DNA from 3 places in the Spongiibacter sp. UBA1325 genome. Region 1 is predicted to be linked to each of the others. Evidence: riboswitches for the same ligand, from Rfam matches in the RefSeq annotation. Region 1 holds a riboswitch; each other region holds the start of a gene.
What was found. Region 1 has a riboswitch for cobalamin ahead of B3K78_RS04115 (cobaltochelatase subunit CobN). Riboswitches for the same ligand answer to the same signal wherever they lie in the genome.

Region 1 (6,071 bases):
GTGTTGGGCGCGGTCCAGATCGGGGAAGCCCAGCTTTTGATGGGGTACACCAATAAGCTCGCCGCGGTTGTCCCAGGTCCAGGCGTGGTAGGGGCAGGTGAAGCGGTGTTTGCAGCCAGATTGTTCATCTACCAATCGCGTGCCCCGGTGGCGGCAAACATTTAAAAAAACATGCACGTGGCCATCGGCATCGCGGGTGATCAGCAGAGGTAAGCCGGCCAGTGTGCGGCGCAGAAAAGCGCCGGGTTCTTTCAGCTCGCTGCTGTGCACCAGAGGCTGGGGTAGTCGCCGGAAAATGGCGGCCTGTTCCCGCTCGAAAATCGACGCCGAATAGTAGTGCTCAACAGGGTTATGGCTAACGCTGTCGTCAAGAAAGGCAGACTTTTCTTCATTGAGTTTCAGCAACTCGTTAATGCGATGAATTTCAGTTGTGTGTTTCACGCTGCGACCCCTTGCGATTTACGCGGCTTACCATGTGGTAAGTGAAACCATACTTACCACATGGTAAGCTGTCAAGCGGCGATAAGTGTGGCAAACAGCCCGTTTGAAAAAAACAGTAGGAGCGCATGGTGATGAGTGAGGCAGCGGATACGCGACAGCAATTTTTGTCGGTGGCAACACGTCTGTTTGCCGAGCGCGGTTTCTATGGCACCAGCATCGCGGCCATTGCCGACGAGTTGCCCTATACCAAGCAGGCCCTGCTTCACCACTTTGGCAGCAAGGAAAAGCTATACGGCGAAGTGCTGAAAGGAATTTCTGACCAGTTAATGGCAGAACTAGAGGCAGCGCGCGATGCCACAAGCGGCGAGGGTAGCAGTGCCTTGGAAGACACGCTGATACGCTTTTACCGCCTGCTGGAAGGGCAGACCCACAAAACGCAGCTGCTAATGCGCGAACTCCTGGACAACAAACACCGCGCAACCTCTGCCAATATCTGGTACCTGCGGCCATTTTTGGAGTCGCTTATCGCGTTGGCCAAGCAGGCCTCGCCTTCCACCTTTTCGTCCGATGCTCAGGCCTTAATTACCGTGTATCAGCTGCTGGGAGCGATGAATTACTTTCTGGTTTCCGAGCCGACATTGAGCCAGATGTTTGGTGAGGAAATGTATCGCGAACTGCGCAGCGGCTACGAGGAGAAACTCAGAGTATTGATCTCGCAAGCCATTGGCTGACCCACACAAATTTCGCGTGATCAAAAATCGCCTGGCGTCTGCTACCCGGTATTTAGTGCCCGCGCCTTTGTCTTGACCGAGTTAATTAAGTCGGTATGATCGCTCCCTGTTCCAGGTGCCCAATTGTTGTTTTACTTGGGTTAAACGGGAAACAGGTGCGCATACTGTGCTGATTCTGGCCATGCATGCTAGCCCTGTGCTGCCCCCGCAACGGTAATCAGAAGTAGTTTGGCACGGCCACTGTCTCACGACGGGAAGGCGTCAAACATTTGGAGAGATCCACTTCTGTAAGCCCGGAGACCGGCCTGAACACAGTGCGTAGTTGCGGTGGGCGACGTAGCAGGGCCAGTTTTCCCTTCTAAATTCCTCCCTTTTCGACAACCGCGTTTTATCAATCACATGCGGGTGGGCATGCGAGCGCAATAGCTGGTTATGCCAGTTGTCGAGACGTCCACTTGCACGCGGTATCACAGCCTTACTTTGGCTGCCGTACAGGAAGGGACTTCGGGTGAATCAGCATTTTAACAAGTGGCACTGGACTAAGGCGTTACTGGTATTCCTCCTCGCACTGACTGCGAGCTTGCTGTGCTCGGCGGCGCAGGCTAGCCTCGTGATCGTCTCCGACCGCTCTTCCTCGGTGCTGGTGGCGGGCGCTCACCGCTATCTTGATAAGAAGCCGCAGGCGGATATAGCGATTCGCACCGTTAGCCAAGTAGAGCGACTGAACGACGCAGATTTACAGCAGCTACTGTTGAGTCACCATTCCTTACTTCTCGCGGGGGTGTTCGGCGAATCCGTCGAACGCCTGCTGGCAATGGCGTATCCGCGCGGTCAACGCCGCTTTGTATTGCACAGTGACAACCGGCTTATGGCGCTGCAGCGCGATGCCAATGGGCAGCTGTTTTCCAGCGCCGTTAGTCAGCAGTTTGTGGGCAGCGAGGGCCTGGCGCTGGATGCTGAGTCACTGGCGGCCAGCCAGCAAAAATTTCCCGATTACAGCGCGTGGTTGCAGGCACGGGCGTATTGGATTCACCGCTCGGCGGTGAATGCCGAGTCGTTGATTGCGCTGCTGAATGATGGGGATGTCGCACCACTGCGAGAACAGGCGCCGCTGCGTTTGGCCTTACACGGTAAACAAGGGGAGCGTTGGCTGACGAGTGACGAGCTGGACCAATCACTGTCTGCCGATAAGCCCATTGTTTGGGTGCTCGACCACAACACCGGCGACCTCAACGGTGAATGGGCGTTGCATCGCGCTATTTGCGCAAACCAGCAGTGGCAGTGCGTCTCGTTATTGGCGGCATGGGGTGAGCCCAGCGTCGACGCTGTAGATACCATCGCAACGCTAATGGCCGGTAAGCGTGCGGCGACGCCCTCGGTCATTATTTCTCTGCAGGACTTTGTGGTTGGCGGCGGTGAAGGTCGCCAAGCGGTTCTCGACGCTCTGAAAGCGCTGAACTTGCCCGTGTTGAAAGGCCTGCGGGTGCTGGACTGGGGCTATAGTGACTGGCAGCTTTCCGCTCAGGGTTTGCCGGCAGATTCAGTGCACTACCGTTTGGCCATGCCCGAACTCCAGGGCATTGGACAGGCGCAAATTCTCTCGCTGGCGTCAGACTCCGGTATCGACCCGGCCACCGGTGCCAGGCTGCGTCGCAGCGAAGTGGTCGACGCTGAGTTGGCCCGGCAACTGCGGCGGGTAGAGCGTTGGTTGGCGCTGCAAAACAAGCGCAACGTCGATAAACGGATCGCCATTGTCTACTACAACCACCCCCCCGGTCGCCACAATATCGGCGCAGATAATCTCAATGTCCCCGACAGTTTGCTGGAAATGCTGCAGGTACTGCAGTCTGCGGGCTATCACACCGGAAAGCTCCCAGAGAGTACCGAGGCCTTGCTGAGTTTGCTGCAGGAAAGGGGGGTGAATTTACCCGAAGATCGCCAGGCATTGGCGGAGATGTCTGGTAAGGTCGCCAGCCTGAGTGCAAACGATTATCGGAAGTGGTTTGCCACGCTGCCCAAGGTTGTGCAGCAAGAAATGGTGGCTGGCCCGCTGGGTGAATTACACCAGCGCATGGTGAGTCAGCTTGAGAGGCTCAGCGCACTTCAGGATTTTCGCCTGCGCCATAAACGTTTAACGCTACTCACCGAGAGTATGCACAATACCGTCACGAATCTTCACCACGCCCTCGATGGTGTGCGTCAAAAAAGCCGCAATCGGGCGCTGGATTTATTGGAGCAGCTAGAGCGCGAATACCAGACGCAAATTGATGCCGTGGCCAGTGGTGGCCAAGCGTCATGGCGGGCCGCCGAGGCGCGGGTGGCAGCGCTGGTTGCGCTGGGCATTGAAGGCATTCGCGGCTGGGGCGATGCCCCCGGCAAGGTAATGGTTTGGGACGAGCGTTTGCTGGTGCCCGGCGTTCGCTTTGGCAATGTCTTCGTCGGCCCGCAGCCACCGCGGGGCTGGGAACTGAACGAAGAGCTGTTGCACGCCAATTTGAGTTTTCCGCCGCCGCATCAGTACCTGGCGTTCTATCGTTACTTGCAGGATGACTTTGGCGCCGATGCGCTGGTGCATGTGGGTCGTCATTCCACCTACGAGTTTTTGCCGCGCCGGGGTGTGGGCCTGGGGGAAGACGACTACCCGAGCATTATCGCGGGTGATCTGCCGGGGGTGTATCCCTATATCGTCGATGGCGTTGGCGAGGGGATTCAAGCCAAGCGTCGTGGCCTGGCGGTGATGGTGGATCACTTAACGCCGCCTCTGGCAGTTACTGAACTTTACGATGAGCTATTGGAAGTGCGGCAGTTAGTGGAGAGCGCCGAGGCCGCGAGTGACCCGTTTACCCGCAGCGGCGCGCTGGCGCAGCTCAGGGCGAAAATCGATGAATATGGTCTGCGCGATGAGCTGGAAGCGTCGATGGACGAAGAGCTAAAAGTGCGAGGTATCGGTTTTGAAGAGATCGATGAAGAGCTCTTTCTCCACGAAGTCGGCCACTACCTGACCCATGTTCAGGAAGACTTTATGCCGCTGGGCTTGCATGTATTGGGTCGCGATTGGAGCCCGGCCGGCGTTGATACCATGTTGGCTTCGATGGCGGATAGCGGCGCGACTGAGGCTGAAAAAGCGGTGTGGCGGCGAGACCTGACGCGTTCTCCCAAAGCCGAGATGGCCGCGCTACTCAATGGCTTAAATGGGCGCTTTGTTGCGCCCGGTAAAGGCAACGACCCGATTCGAACTCCCGAGGCCCTGCCCACGGGGCGCAACTTCCACGCCCTGGACGGCAGTCTTATTCCCAGTAAGCTCGGCTATCAGGTTGGGCGCCAGTTGGCTGATCAGGTGCTTCGCGGTGAGCAAAGCGATGAGGTTCTGCTGCGTGAAAACGCCCAGCGCGTTGCCGCCAAATACGGCGAATCGGGCCCTGCCAATAAACAGGGCGTGATTCTTTGGGCCTCGGATGCGGTGCGGGACGAAGGGGCGATGGTGGCCTTTGGCCTAAAGCTGCTGGGTATGCGGCCGGTGTGGAACAGTCGCGGCATTGTAAAAGGGCTGGAGCGCATCGAGCTTGGCGAGGATCAGCCCCGGCGTATGGACGTGTTGTTTACCGCCTCTGGGCTGTTTCGCGATTTATACGGGCGACACATGAACTTGCTTGATCGCGCCGTGTTAATGGCGGTGGATGCCAGCCGCGACATCATCGCAGAGCGATACCCGAATTTACGGCCCGCCCTCAATGCCGCGCTGGCGCTGATCGAAGATACCGCAGCTGGTGGTCGCGAGCCGCTGGAGAAAAACCAAGTGGCGACTAACTGGGTGGTAGAGGCGCGCGCGATGCTCGCCGCGCAGCCGGGGATGGGTGCCAGTGAAGTGGGGCGGCAAGCCAGCCTGCGCGTCTTTGGTATTGCGCCGGGCGGTTACGGCGCAGGTATTAACCGACTGGTTGAGCGTTCAGGTGCCTGGCAAGACCGGAAGGAGCTGGGTGAGGTCTACCTCAAGCGCATGGGGCATGCCTTCGGCGTGGGTTTGCAGGGCGACGCGGCGCAGCAGGTGTTTCGCGACCAGCTGGCGGGTGTATCCAAAACCTTTCTCGGGCGCGCCAGTAACCTCTATGGTTTGATCGACAATAACGACGCCTTCGACTACCTCGGCGGTTTTAATTTGGCCGTGGAAACCGTCACCGGTCGACAGCCGGAAAGCGCGGTGATCAATCATGCCCGCAGCGATGCGCTGCGTATGGACAGCTTACAGAAAACGCTCGCCACCGAGTTGCGCGGTCGTTTCTTCAATCCACAGTGGATCAAACCCCTAATGGAAGAGGGCTACGCCGGTGCACGCACCATGGGCAGTGAATTCGTCGAGTACCTCTGGGGCTGGGAAGTCACCAGCCCGGAGTTAATCAGCGACGCGGTGTGGAGCGAACTAAAAGACGTTTACATCGACGACAGCCGCGACCTTGGGCTGGATACCTTCCTGAGCGAAGGTGATAAGCGCTATGTACAAACCAATATTTTGGCGGTGATGTTGGTGGCCATCGACAAAGGGTTTTGGCAGGCCGGTGAGCAAACCACCGCCCAGCTCGCCCAGCAGTTTGCCAGCAATATTATTGAGCACGGCAACCCTGGCAGCGGCCACACCCATGCTAATCACCCAATGTATGAGCTAGTAAAAGCCCAGCTCAGCGCCGAGCGCGCAGCGGAGCTTGAGGCCGTGTTGGCGCGCAGCCGCACGGTCGCCGAGCAACCGGCTGCTCAGCCCAGCACCATTCGTGAAGTGCAAGTGGCGCCGAGTGAGCTAGCGCCGGACCAGCATGCCGAGGAGTTGTCGGCAGCGAAGGGTGACGGTGAGCAGGCTGAGTCGGCGCGCAGTGGCATGTCGCCAACATGGTATTGGCTGCTGGCAAT
Region 2 (6,071 bases), on a different contig from region 1:
GGAGCTAGCCGGGCGATGAACGCGGATATTCTTCACCCAATTACCATGGCCCAGGTCATGGTCAACTTTGCAGCCGAGCGCGGCGTTAGCCAACAATGCTGCCTGCAAAACACCGGTATTTCCGACAGCGACCTTGCCGAAACAGAAAGCCTGATTACCCGCGAGCAGGAAATGCAGGTCATCGCGAATGTGATGCATGCCCTTGGCGGCAGCCCCGCCATCGGGTTTGAACTGGGCCTGCGCTACAACATCGCCACCTTCGGCTTATGGGGCTTCACGCTTCGCACCTGCCGCAGCCTGCGAGACGCTGTGCAACATGCCATGCGCTATCTACCGCTAAGCACTGCCTACTGCCAACTGAGCCTGATCGACAACGACACGCATTTCGGCGTTGTACTCAACGGCGATACCATCCCACTTGAGCTCAGGGAATTTCTGAAACTTCGCGATTTGGCAACTGCGCTCAATTTACTGCGTGAACTCGGTTTGTCAGGCATTAGCGTGCAAGCCGTGGAGCTGGACTTAATGCAAACCGCGGAGCTTGAGAAAAGCGAGACCTTAGCTGCCTGGAACCCGCATTTCGCTGCACCGCGAACCGCCGTGTTAATCGCCCCGGAAGACGCCGACCGACCGCTTCCCACTTACGACCCGCACTTGGTGAGAATGCTGGAAGACCAGTGCCGCACGCAATTGGCACGTCGGCAGGAAACCGGAACCGCAGGACAAGTCCGTCGCCAGATCCTCTGTCAACTCGGGCTAAGCGCAACACTGGAAGACACGGCGGCAGCGCTGGCGATCTCACCGCGCAGCCTGCGTCGTCGCCTGGAAGAGGAGAACACCAGCTTCCGGCAACTGGTTGATGACGAGCGACGCTCACTCGCCGAGCAACTGCTAAAGAACTCCCTGATGACGCTGGAAGAACTCGCCGCCCAGCTCGGATACCTGGATACAGCAAGCTTCACCCGCGCCTTTCGGCGCTGGCACGGCCAGTCTCCCGGCCAGTACCGAAAAAATCAATACAAGGTCTAGCCTCTCTACCCTGACATCGCTCTTTACCTGACCGCAAAACATAAGTGGGCGCCATTCGCGACAAGCAAACTCTACGACAAGCAAACTCTACGACAACCACCTGCTAACACGCCGCATGAGGAGCAAAAAGGCGACCGCCGCAGCCCATTTAATCTGCTTTTATTCAGCAGCTTGCAAGTCAGAAGCGCTTTATTTTCGCTACAATTGGTCGCCAGGCACGCCACAATGCCTGCGGCGATCTTACTCGTATTTTTCAGGATTCATGGCAAATGACTCGTTATCGACAGGGACTTTCTGTTTTCACTCTATGCCTGCTGGCTATCCTTTCCTCAGGCTGTGCAACAAAGTACTACAAGTACTACCCCGATGAACTTGTCCATCAAACAAAGATTATTGTTGAGCACATGGACGTACAGGCGGAAAAATTTGAAATTTCAACGCGCACCGAAACACCCCAGCAAATTGTCCTGGCGTACACCATAGATCGCGAGGCGAATCTCACCGAGTCGCACATCAAGAGCATTGACTACATTCAATCCTGGGCGGCGTTTTCTGACGGCGACTACAAACATCGCGTCGCCGGCGCAAAAAAGAAGAAGCGCCTTTACCTGGAGCAAAGCCAGGCACTGACCGAGTTATTGTCACCGCTGCATAGCGCCGAAACCTCAACCACTCGCAACCGGCGTATCAGTGGCAAACCCAGCCTCATATGGGAGACGACAAAGCGCCTCGAGAGCGGAGGTAAAGTATCCGTCCCGGAACAAGGTGATGCCATACTGTGCAGCCTAGACATGTCGGCTTTGCACAGCTGCATAACATACCGTAACGGCGAAAGACTAAATCGCTATCAGAGTCATTTCTTAAAAAGGCTAGCACCCGGCGGCGAGCTCAATGAGCGCAATATCACAGATACGGTCGTAAATATCGTCAAGCAAGATGCGCTGTTTAAGCGGGTGCTCAAAAACCAGCGCAGCGTGAAGGCTCAGGTTCAACCCCGGGCTGGTAATGTACCTGACGGTATGACAATTACGGTAGATGACGGCGTAATAGAGGTGGCGACAGCCAACAAGCACCTCGGCTTTTCGAAGGCGCATTTTTTCAGTCAGCTGCCAAAGAAATACCACCACCTGATTGATGCTTGGCTCAAGGAAATTACTGTCCCGCTTAGCTTTTCCACTAATCACAGCACCGCCAGTTACCCCTTGCGCTATTTTGATGGCACGGAGCTCCACCAAGAGATCAGTCGGCTTGAAAAGCTTGGCAGCGGCTATATTCGCCTTACCGCAAACATGGACAATGTCGACGTATACATCGATGGCAAGCCCAGCGGAAAGATAAGTAAAGCCACGCCCTACGTAGGCAAGCTCACCGAGGGTCGGCACACCATACAAGTTCGGAAGGACTTCTTCGGTGCCAAGACGATTAGCGTCCAAATAGAAGCCGACGACGCCTTTGCCTATGATTTCGACATGCAACCCTCGGGCAATATGTCGGAACAATTAGGCGCAGGAAAAGTGGTGCAATCGACTGGTGTGCTCGTAATCGTGACGACCCGCAACGATATTCAGCTGGAAATAAACGGCATCTCTCGCACGCCGCCAACCAAATTACCCAATATGCCCTCTGGAAAACACAAGATGAAAGTCATCACGCCTGAGCGGGAATTTATTATCGATATACTGGTAAAGGAAAATGCTAAGTCACTGATCGACCTAGACAAGTACCTCCATTAATACCAACGGAAGCAGGGCTGGCAAACCAGCCCGCCAGCTTGCGAACCTGGCGCCCGCAGTCGAGCGTTGGCGCTGAATATTTGACAACGCCTTCGCGCCCGAATAGAGTTGCGCCGCCTGTGTTAGGTGCCCAAAGACATTAGTTTGAGGGTTAAACGGGAAGTTCGGTGAGTCGACCACTCGACAAGACCGACGCTGCCCCCGCAACGGTAATCACCTTTGGTGAGAGCCCGGAACCGGCCTAATCAGTTATCACCCGATGTAGCGGAGGGCTTCATCAGCGGTCATATACTTGTATATCACCACTATCCCTCCCTCATTGCTTCCTATTTTTAGCTTTGAGGTAAGTCATGAAAAACCGTCCACTTGCTGTGAACACTGCTCTGCTTGCAGCCTTATCCAGCCCGCTGATTACCAGCGCCGGCGAAATAGAAACCACCGTCGTTACCGCCACGCGCACTGAGCAAAGCATTGCCGAAGTACTGGCGCCAGTCACGGTATTCGAGCGCGCCGATATCGAGCGTATCGCACCGCTCGACCTGCAAGAATTGCTGTCTCGCGCCGCTGGCATCAGCTTCGTGCGCAACGGTGGCCGCGGCGCCGCCACCAGCTTGTTTGTTCGCGGCAACCAAAGTAATCATACGCTGCTGTTGGTTGACGGCGTGCGGGTAGGCTCAGCAACACTGGGCAGTCCCTCGCTCACTAACTTGCCCCCGGAGCTGATCGAGCGCGTAGAAATTGTTCGCGGGCCTCGCTCAGCCTTGTATGGTTCCGAGGCGATTGGCGGTGTCATTAACATCATCACCAAGAAGTACCACGACACCGATGGTGTGAAACCCTTTGTACAACTTAGCGCGGGCACCGAGGGTACTGTTAAAACGGTTGCTGCCGTAAACGGCGGAAACGCCGACACTCAGTTCAGCCTAAGCGGCTTGTACGAGGAGACCGACGGCGTCGACAACACCACAAGCAAGGCACTGCGCCACGGCGATGACGACGGTTTTGAGCAGCAGGCTATCAATTTCAGCGTGTCACATCGCTTTAACGCACGCGCCAAAGTTCACGCGCTGTACCAGCACAGCGATAGCGAGAGCGAATACGACACCAACTGCTACGCACCGTTTCCCAATAACTTTGCCTGCGAGCCCTACACAGACAGCACGGTTACCGTCGCGGGTTTGCGCGGTGAATTTCAGCTAAGCGACAACTGGGCACTGAAGCTTACCGCGGGCCAATCTACCGATGAAAGCCAAACGCGCTATCGCTATCGCGACCCCGCGTTGGTTGCCGCGAATCTTCGCGGCGATGTATTCGAAACCACTCGCAAGCAATTCACTGCCCAGAATGACTGGCAGCTCGGTAAACACCACGTACTCACCCTGGGTGGCGAGCATATTAATGACGAGGTCGACAGCACGCTGAGCTACGGCAAAGACGAACGCGAGAACAATGCAGGCTTTGCGCAATGGCAAGCCGACTATGGCCGCATCGACTACGCACTGGGATGGCGTCACGACAGTAATGAACAATTTGGCTCCAGCGACACCCGCAACGCCGCCGCCGGATTGGACTTACCCATGGGCATGAAATTGATCGCCTCCTACGGTGAGGGCTTCAACGCCCCCACTTTTAACGACCTCTACTACCCCGGCTACGGCAACCCCAACCTCGAGCCTGAAAGCTCAAAAAACCGGGAGCTGGAGTTGCGCGGTAAACACGCCTGGGGACAGTGGAGCGTTAACTATTTCATCAATGACGTGGATAAGCTCATTCAATACAACCCAGCCACCTTCGGGCCGGACCAAATTGAATCAGCGCGCATCGAGGGCCTGGAGCTAAGCTTAGCAACCGTAGTAAGACAGTGGCATATCGAAGCCAATGCAACGCTCTTGGATACTGAAGATAAAAATTCAGGCAAGGAGTTGCGCCGCCGCGCCGATAGCCAGGTGAACATCGATGTTGACCGCCAATGGCAGCAATGGGGAGTCAATGCCAGTGTTCGCTTGACCAGTGACCGCTACGAAAACACCAGCAATACCGACGAATTGCCGGGCTACGGCCTGGTCGATGCCGGTGTTTCCTACCAGATCAATGACAGCCTCAAGTTGCAACTGCTGGTAAAGAACCTGTTTGACAAAGACTACGTTAGCGCCAGACACTTCAGCCTCGGCAACTATGAGTCAATTGGGCGTGAAGCCCTGCTAAGCGTGACCTACGCCCCCTAAGGCGAACGCGTAGACTGCGATGGAGCTCCGTCACAATGAATGAAGAAGAGAAGCGCCACCAACAGCGCATGCAGAGGAAGAAGGCACTGATCGACGCCAAGGTCGCGAAAGCGACCGAAGAGCGCGGCGTGCTTATCGTCTTAAGCGGGCCGGGCAAGGGGAAATCCAGCTCGGGCTTTGGCACGGTGATTCGCTGTATTGGTCACGGCTACAAGGCCGCGGTGGTGCAGTTCATCAAGGGGACCTGGGATTGTGGTGAGAGAAATTTCTTGCAACAGCGCTGTCCCGAGGTGCCTTTCATTGTGATGGGCTCCGGTTTTACCTGGGAAACACAAAGCCGGGAACGCGATCGCGAAGCCGCTCAGCAAGCCTGGCAGCAAACGAAAACACTGTTGAACGATGCCTCATTACACTTAGTGCTGCTCGACGAACTGACCTACATACTGAAGTACGGATACATCGACGCCGAAGAAGTCTACGAAGCGCTGCGCAACCGCCCTCGGGAGCAGAGCGTGATTATTACTGGCCGTGGTGCGCCGCCAGCCCTCAAAGAACTGGCCGACACCGTATCGATGATCGATGATAAAAAACACGCCTTTCGCGCGGGCATTAAGGCGAGAAAAGGCGTGGAGTATTGATGCGCCGCCTGCTTGTCGTACTCAGCCTACTGCTCGCGCACATAGCCAACGCCGGCAGTGAGCGCTGCGTTGACGATGACCGCAACGTAAAGGTTTGCCTGGATGCTCCGGCTGCGCGCATTATAGCCCTGTCACCCGGTGCGACGGAGCTGCTCTATGCCGCAGGCGCGGGCGATAAATTAATCGCTGCCGTCAGCTTTAGTGACTACCCTGATGAAGCGAAAGCCCTGCCGAGAGTGGGCAGCTACAACCGTTTTGATCTTGAGGCGATTCTCAGCTTAACACCAGATCTACTAATCGGCTGGCACAGTGGCAACCCGACAGAGCAACTGGCGCAACTCGAAGCACTGGGGCTTAAGGTGTATTACAGCGAGCTGCGCGGCTTTGACGATGTTAGTCGCACCCTGCGCCGTTTTGGCGAGCTGGCCGGCAGCGAGCCCGCAGCA
Region 3 (6,071 bases), on a different contig from region 1:
CACAGTTGAACGAAAAATTCTAAGTCGGTAACGGGCCAGCGCTGATAGCTGCGCCACCAGCAAAAGGCGGCAAAAATAGCGATGACGCCAAGCAGCAGCTCGAGTGTTACGTAGGGCAGGAGCCAGCCAAGCTGGTATTTGGCGAACTGCAAGGCACCGAATTGCCCGGCGATAACAACGCTACGAATCGCGCAGAGTCGGCGCATATTGGCGATGTCTGAGTTCACAGGCCGCTCCAGATAAAGAGGCGAGTATAGCGCTTGTCGCCATGTAGGCGAATGGCTGCGACATTTTGTCGCAGAGAGGGTGGCGGCGATTTTGCTACCATGTAGCCCACTTTAGGCTTAGTCATAACAACAGGCAATTTCTATGTCCCGCTCTACTCTTTGCACGGCGCTGCTGTCGGCTGCGGTTTTAAGCTCAACCCCTGTATTTGCGCACGACGACATTGTGCAGGTGGCGTCGATGGGCGCGGCCGCCCACGGCCCCATTGGGGTAATGGGTGACCACACTCACAAGGCGGGTGAGTGGATGTTCTCCTACCGCTATATGGCGATGGAGATGGAAGGCAATCTCGACGGTGGTGACTCGCTCTCTGCCCGAGAGATTACCGGCACGATGATGAACCCCGGCCCCTATATGGTTGCGCCGCTAAGCATGGATATGGAAATGCATATGTTTGGTGCCATGTATGCACCCAGCGATGACGTTACGCTGATGTTTATGCTGCCCTACCTGAGTAACGAAATGGATCACCAAACGCGCATGGGTGGCCGCTTTACGACAGAGAGCAGTGGTTGGGGCGACGTGAAGGCCTCGGCGCTGGTCACACTGTATACCTCTGCCGATAATGCCCATCGAGTGCACGCCAACCTCGGCCTAAGCTTGCCAACTGGTAGCATTGACGAGCGCGATGACACGCCAGCAATGAAAAATGCCAAGTTGCCCTACCGCATGCAACTGGGTAGTGGCAGCGTCGACCTCCTGCCGGGTGTGACCTACAGCGGTCAGGACGCGTCACTAAGCTGGGGCGCCCAGCTGGCGTTGACCATTCGCAGTGACTACAACGACAACGACTACCGTCTTGGCAATCGCGCCCAAGTAAGTGCGTGGTTGGCGCACAGCTTCTCTCCGGCGTTGAGCGCTTCGCTGCGCGTAACTCACAGCGCCTGGGGAAATATCGACGGTGCGCGAGACGATCTGAATCCGATGATGGTGCCAACGGCGGACCCCGATGCGCAGGGCGGCGAGCGCAGCGAGCTCTCATTGGGCCTCAATTACCTGTTCCTGAAAGGGGCCGCGAAGGGGCACCGGCTGGCGCTGGAATATGGCGAGCCGGTTTACCAGCACTTGGACGGCCCGCAAATGGAACTGGACTCGACGCTAACCGCAGGCTGGCAATACGCATTTTAATGCGCCTGTCATAGAGCTGCGTCAAACTCCTACATCAATGGCATGCTATTCTGGCATGCCATTTTTGGTTGTAAGGGAGTGCAGTAATGTCCAGAAAGCTAGTTATCAATATCCACCTGTATTTAGCCGCGTTCTTTGCGCCGATGGTGGTGATCATGGCGCTCTCAGGTGGGCTCTACCTGTTGGGTGTAAAGGGCAGTGTCGAAAAAGAGACCGTGGCCGTTGTGCCGGTAAAGATCGATACCCAAAGCCCCGACCTGGAGCAGCAGGTGCGCGACTTACTCCAAGAGCAGGGCCTTAACAGCAACTTCCAATATTTGAAGCACCGCGGCGAAAACCTGGATACTCGTCCGACCAACCGTCAGTTCTACCAGTTGTTGCAACGCGACGATGGCCTGCATATTGTCGCTGCCAAGCCCGATTTGATTGCCGCTTTAATCGAGCTGCACAAGGGGCACGGCCCCACGTTGTATAAGCAGTTTGAAATTGCGTTCTCGATGGCGCTGGTCGTGATTATGCTCAGTGGTTTGTATTTGGGCCTTGCCTCAAAAGGGCTGAAAACACGCACCATACAGCTGAGCTTGTCCGGCACAGCGCTATTTCTGATTCTTGCCTTATTGGCCTGACAAACTTGTGCAGCGGGCGAGCTGTGGTATGCTCCCCCGCGTTCTGAAGGTGCCTGTCGACACGAGCAATCGGTCTGGCAGGTTAAACGGGAAGTTTGGTAAACCGCCAAGGTGAATCCAACGCTGCCCCCGCAACGGTGATCATTTCGATGAGAGCCCGATACCGGCCTTTAGACGTTAACAGCAATGAAGCGGAGGGCTTCATGCGTTGGACTTCTTCTGGCCCTTGCGGCTCGCTGTCGAATTCCCTCGTCCCCTCCCTCATGCGTTTTTTAACTTACGTTTGAGGTTTCACAATGAACAATACGCGATGTTTGCTGCTGTGCAGCGGGCTGGTGTGGTGCGCGCCAAATTTTGCGGAGCATCTTCAACTTGAAGAAATGGCGGTGACCGCCGAAGCCGACACGTCGGTGGGCTTATCGTTGTATGAGCAACACCAGGCCGGGTCCCGGCTGGGCTTAACCGTGATGGAAATTCCCGCCAGTGTGGCGGTCATCACCGGAGAAGACATTGCTGAAAAGGGCGACTTCTCGGGCTTGTCTGCGCTAACGCGGGCGGCGGGCTTCGCCGCCAATGCCTCACCGGGAAATGGCGGCAGTGCCACGTCCGTTCGCGGGTTTGCCGGGCACAGTTCGGTGGTTAGCACCTATGATGGCAAGCGCTTGTATGTGGGCAGTGGCACGGTCAGCTTCCCTGCCGACACCTGGACAATGGCGCGCATTGAGGTGCTGCGTGGCCCTGGTTCGGTGATTAATGGTGTGGGCGCCATTGGCGCCACGGTGAATTACGTGCCGAAAAAGCCGTCCTTCGAGAAGGCGCCGAATGAGCTTGATATCAGTGCAGGCAGTTTTGGTTTACGACGTTTTGCGCTGGGCCTGGGGGATGCGGTATCCGACCAGCTCGCCTATCGCATTGATGCGGTGGATCACCGCAGCGATGGTTACGTGGACCGCGCCGATGAACATCGGCAGGCGCTGGCAGTTGGTGTCTTGTTTCAGCAGACGGCGCAGTTGTCGTGGCAGCTTGCCGTCGATATTGCCGACACTGATGCCGCGCCCTACTGGGGAACACCACTGGTCGATGGTCGGGTGCATCCGTCGACACGTCGCAATAATTACAATGTTAGTGATGCCATCGTGTCTTACCAGGATTTGTGGCCGCGGCTCTCTGTCACTTGGCAGATCAGCGAGGCGGCGGTACTGCGCAGTGAACTCTACTACATGCGTGCCGATCGCCACTGGCGCAATGTTGAGAGTTACGCCTACAACTCGGCCTCTGGTGAGGTGGATCGGAGTTTCTATCTGGAAATACTGCACGACCAGGAGCAGTTGGGCTATCGCGCGGATGTCACCTTAGCGCAACCCTTACTGGGGCGTGACAACCGATTCAACATCGGTTTGGAAGTGAACGATATCGACTTCAGCCACCGCAACAACTCCCCTTACCAAGGCAGCAGTAGCGTCGACCTGGAGCAGCCTGCGCCGGGCCGTTGGCGCGACGGTGTGCAGAGTGCCACCAGCGATGACTTCAGCAGTGAGACACAGCAAGTCGCCTTGTTTCTCGACGATCATCTGCAAATCACGCCACAGTGGAGTGCCGTGTTGGGCTTGCGCTACGACCGACTTGAGATCGAGCGCAACGACGTTGCGCGCAGCAACGGCCAGAGCGCGTCGCGCAGTACCTCGTCGCCCAGTGGTGGCAGTTGGCGTGTTGGTGTGGTTTACCAGCCGTCAGAGGAAACCTCTGTCTATGCGCAATACAGCCGTGCACTCGACCCCATTGGATCGGTACTGACATCGGTGAACGATGACGTAGAGCTGGCCAAGGGTGAGCAAGTAGAGCTCGGCGTAAAACAGCAGTACTGGCAGGGGCGTTTGCAAACCAGTTTAGCGGTATACGATATCGTCAAACGCGACCTGTTGAGCGCTGACCCCGGCGGTGTGCAGCGGCAAATTGGTGAGCAATCTTCCCGAGGTATCGAGTGGGAGGTGTATACACAGGTAAGCGAGTCGGTCAGCCTGGATTTTAATCTGGCATTGGCGCGGGCGCGTTACGAGGAGTTCGTGAAAGGTGGCGATGATCTCTCCGGGAACACCCCGCGCAATGTCGCCGAGAAAACCGCCAACCTGTGGCTGCGTTGGCAGTGGCACCCTCACTGGCAGCTCGGTGCGGGCCTGCGCTATGTGGGTAAGCGCTATGCCAACGACAGTAATACCTCGGTATTGCCGTCCTACCGCGTTGTCGACGCGGCCCTTCACTGGCAGGTTAGTGATGCCCTGCAAATAAGTTTGCGCGGTAAAAACCTGTCGGACACCCGCGACTATGTGTTGGCACCCTATGGTGATCAATGGATCCTGGCAGATGGGCGCGCTGCCGACCTCAGTGTGAATTATCGCTTCTGAGGCGCGGCGCGATGAAACTAAAGCGGTATTTATATCTGGGGCATCGCTGGCTGGGTGTGGCTATGTGCGTACTGTTTGCCATGTGGTTTATCAGCGGCATTGTGCTGATGTATGTGCCCTATCCTGGCTTGAGCGAGGAGGAGCGACTGGCGGGCTTGCCGCCGCTGCGGGCCTCTGCCGTTGCCGTTTCCCCGCGGCAGTTGTTGAGCGAGGCGGGCGTTACTCAGCTCAGCCTGCGCGCCATTGGCGATCGCGCTGCCTATGTTGTTGGTTTCAGCGATGGCCGAACAGAGCGGTATTACGCTGATACGGCCGAGCCCGTCGCCGCAATTTCTGCGGAGGAGGCCGTCGGGTTTGCGCAGGCCTTTGCCCGGCGCAGTGGTCGCCTGGCGGCCGGTGACGCTGGGGTGGTATCGGTGGCGAGTATCGACTACGACCAGTGGAGCTTATCGTCGAGCTTGCGCGAGCATCGCCCGCTCTTTCGGGTGGACCTTGGCACCGAGGATGGGCTTCAGCTTTATGTGTCGTCGCAAACGGGCCAGGTGCTGCGAGATACCACGCGCTTTGAACGCAGCTGGAATTGGCTGGGGGCCAACCTGCATTGGCTCTATCCGGCGGCGCTGCGTCGCCACTCAGAACTGTGGGCACAGTTGGTAATTGCTTTATCGCTATTGGGGTTGCTGTCTATTGCCAGTGGGGCCGTTGTAGGTATTTGGCGTTTGCGTCTGCGCAAACCCTACAAGGGGCGTCGTTATAGCCCCTATCGTGGGGTGATGAAATGGCACCACGTAATGGGGCTGATCTGCGTATTATTCTTCGCCACCTATATGTTCAGCGGTTTGATGTCGATGAGCCCGTGGGGAATTTTTTCGTCAGGCGAGCCCTACTCTCGGCAGGCGCAGCGCTATTACGGCGGAGGGGAAATCGCGGACGAGGTGGCGTCACTGCACGCGCTTCAACAGGTTCTCCGTAGCGGGGAATACCGAGAATTGCATTGGCGACGATTGGGCGGCGAATATTACCTGCTTGGCTCGCGCTCCCCTCGCCACACAGACTTATTGCGGCCGCTGTCCTGGCAGCGTGAGCCGGTGATGGCGGCGAAGGTCGCCGATGCCGCAGCGCAGCTGCTGCCCGGCTACGGCTACCGACTTGAAACGCTGGCCGGGCACGATGTGTACTACTACAGCCATCACCAGCGTTATCGTCCGCTGCCGGTGATGCGGCTGCGTTTTGACGACCCACAGGCAACGTGGTTCCACATTGACCCGCTAACGGGTGAGCTGCGTGGCAGGCTTAATCAGCGCGAGCGATTGCGGCGCTGGCTATACAACGGCTTGCATAGCTGGGACTTTTTGCCGCTGTTGAACCGTCGTCCTCTCTGGGATGTATTGGTGATTACAATGATGGTTTTGGGGGCTGGCTTTTCGATAACCGCGATAATCATCGCGGCGAAACGCCTTCAGGCGCGGCCCAGCAGGCGTCGCGCTTAACCGCGAAAATACACCTGCACCAAGTGATAGCCGAACTTACTCTTGATCGGGCCGTGGGTTTGGCGCAGGGCGTTATTGAAAATCACCTTGTCGATGCTGGGTACCATTTGTCGGCGGCGAACTTCGCCGAGATCGCCGCC

Region 2: linked by a shared signal. The riboswitch ahead of B3K78_RS00520 (TonB-dependent receptor domain-containing protein) and the one ahead of B3K78_RS04115 (cobaltochelatase subunit CobN) in region 1 are both predicted to bind cobalamin.
Region 3: linked by a shared signal. The riboswitch ahead of B3K78_RS05585 (TonB-dependent receptor) and the one ahead of B3K78_RS04115 (cobaltochelatase subunit CobN) in region 1 are both predicted to bind cobalamin.

Annotation. Positions count from the first base shown of each region.
Region 1 covers NZ_DBTD01000004.1:275,870-281,940, forward strand. The annotation lists gene B3K78_RS04105 (aromatic ring-hydroxylating oxygenase subunit alpha) at 1-441, opposite strand, end outside; gene B3K78_RS04110 (TetR/AcrR family transcriptional regulator) at 573-1,172, shown strand; cobalamin riboswitch at 1,269-1,496, shown strand; gene B3K78_RS04115 (cobaltochelatase subunit CobN) at 1,681-6,071, shown strand, end outside.
Region 2 covers NZ_DBTD01000001.1:101,454-107,524, reverse strand. The annotation lists gene B3K78_RS00530 (AraC family transcriptional regulator) at 16-1,029, shown strand; gene B3K78_RS00525 (TcaA 3rd/4th domain-containing protein) at 1,299-2,762, shown strand; cobalamin riboswitch at 2,870-3,021, shown strand; gene B3K78_RS00520 (TonB-dependent receptor domain-containing protein) at 3,113-4,987, shown strand; gene cobO (cob(I)yrinic acid a,c-diamide adenosyltransferase) at 5,023-5,625, shown strand; gene B3K78_RS00510 (cobalamin-binding protein) at 5,625-6,071, shown strand, end outside.
Region 3 covers NZ_DBTD01000005.1:99,419-105,489, reverse strand. The annotation lists gene B3K78_RS05600 (ATP-binding protein) at 1-227, opposite strand, end outside; gene B3K78_RS05595 (transporter) at 370-1,413, shown strand; gene B3K78_RS05590 (hypothetical protein) at 1,500-2,039, shown strand; cobalamin riboswitch at 2,070-2,225, shown strand; gene B3K78_RS05585 (TonB-dependent receptor) at 2,336-4,441, shown strand; gene B3K78_RS05580 (PepSY domain-containing protein) at 4,453-5,931, shown strand; gene B3K78_RS05575 (peptidylprolyl isomerase) at 5,928-6,071, opposite strand, start outside.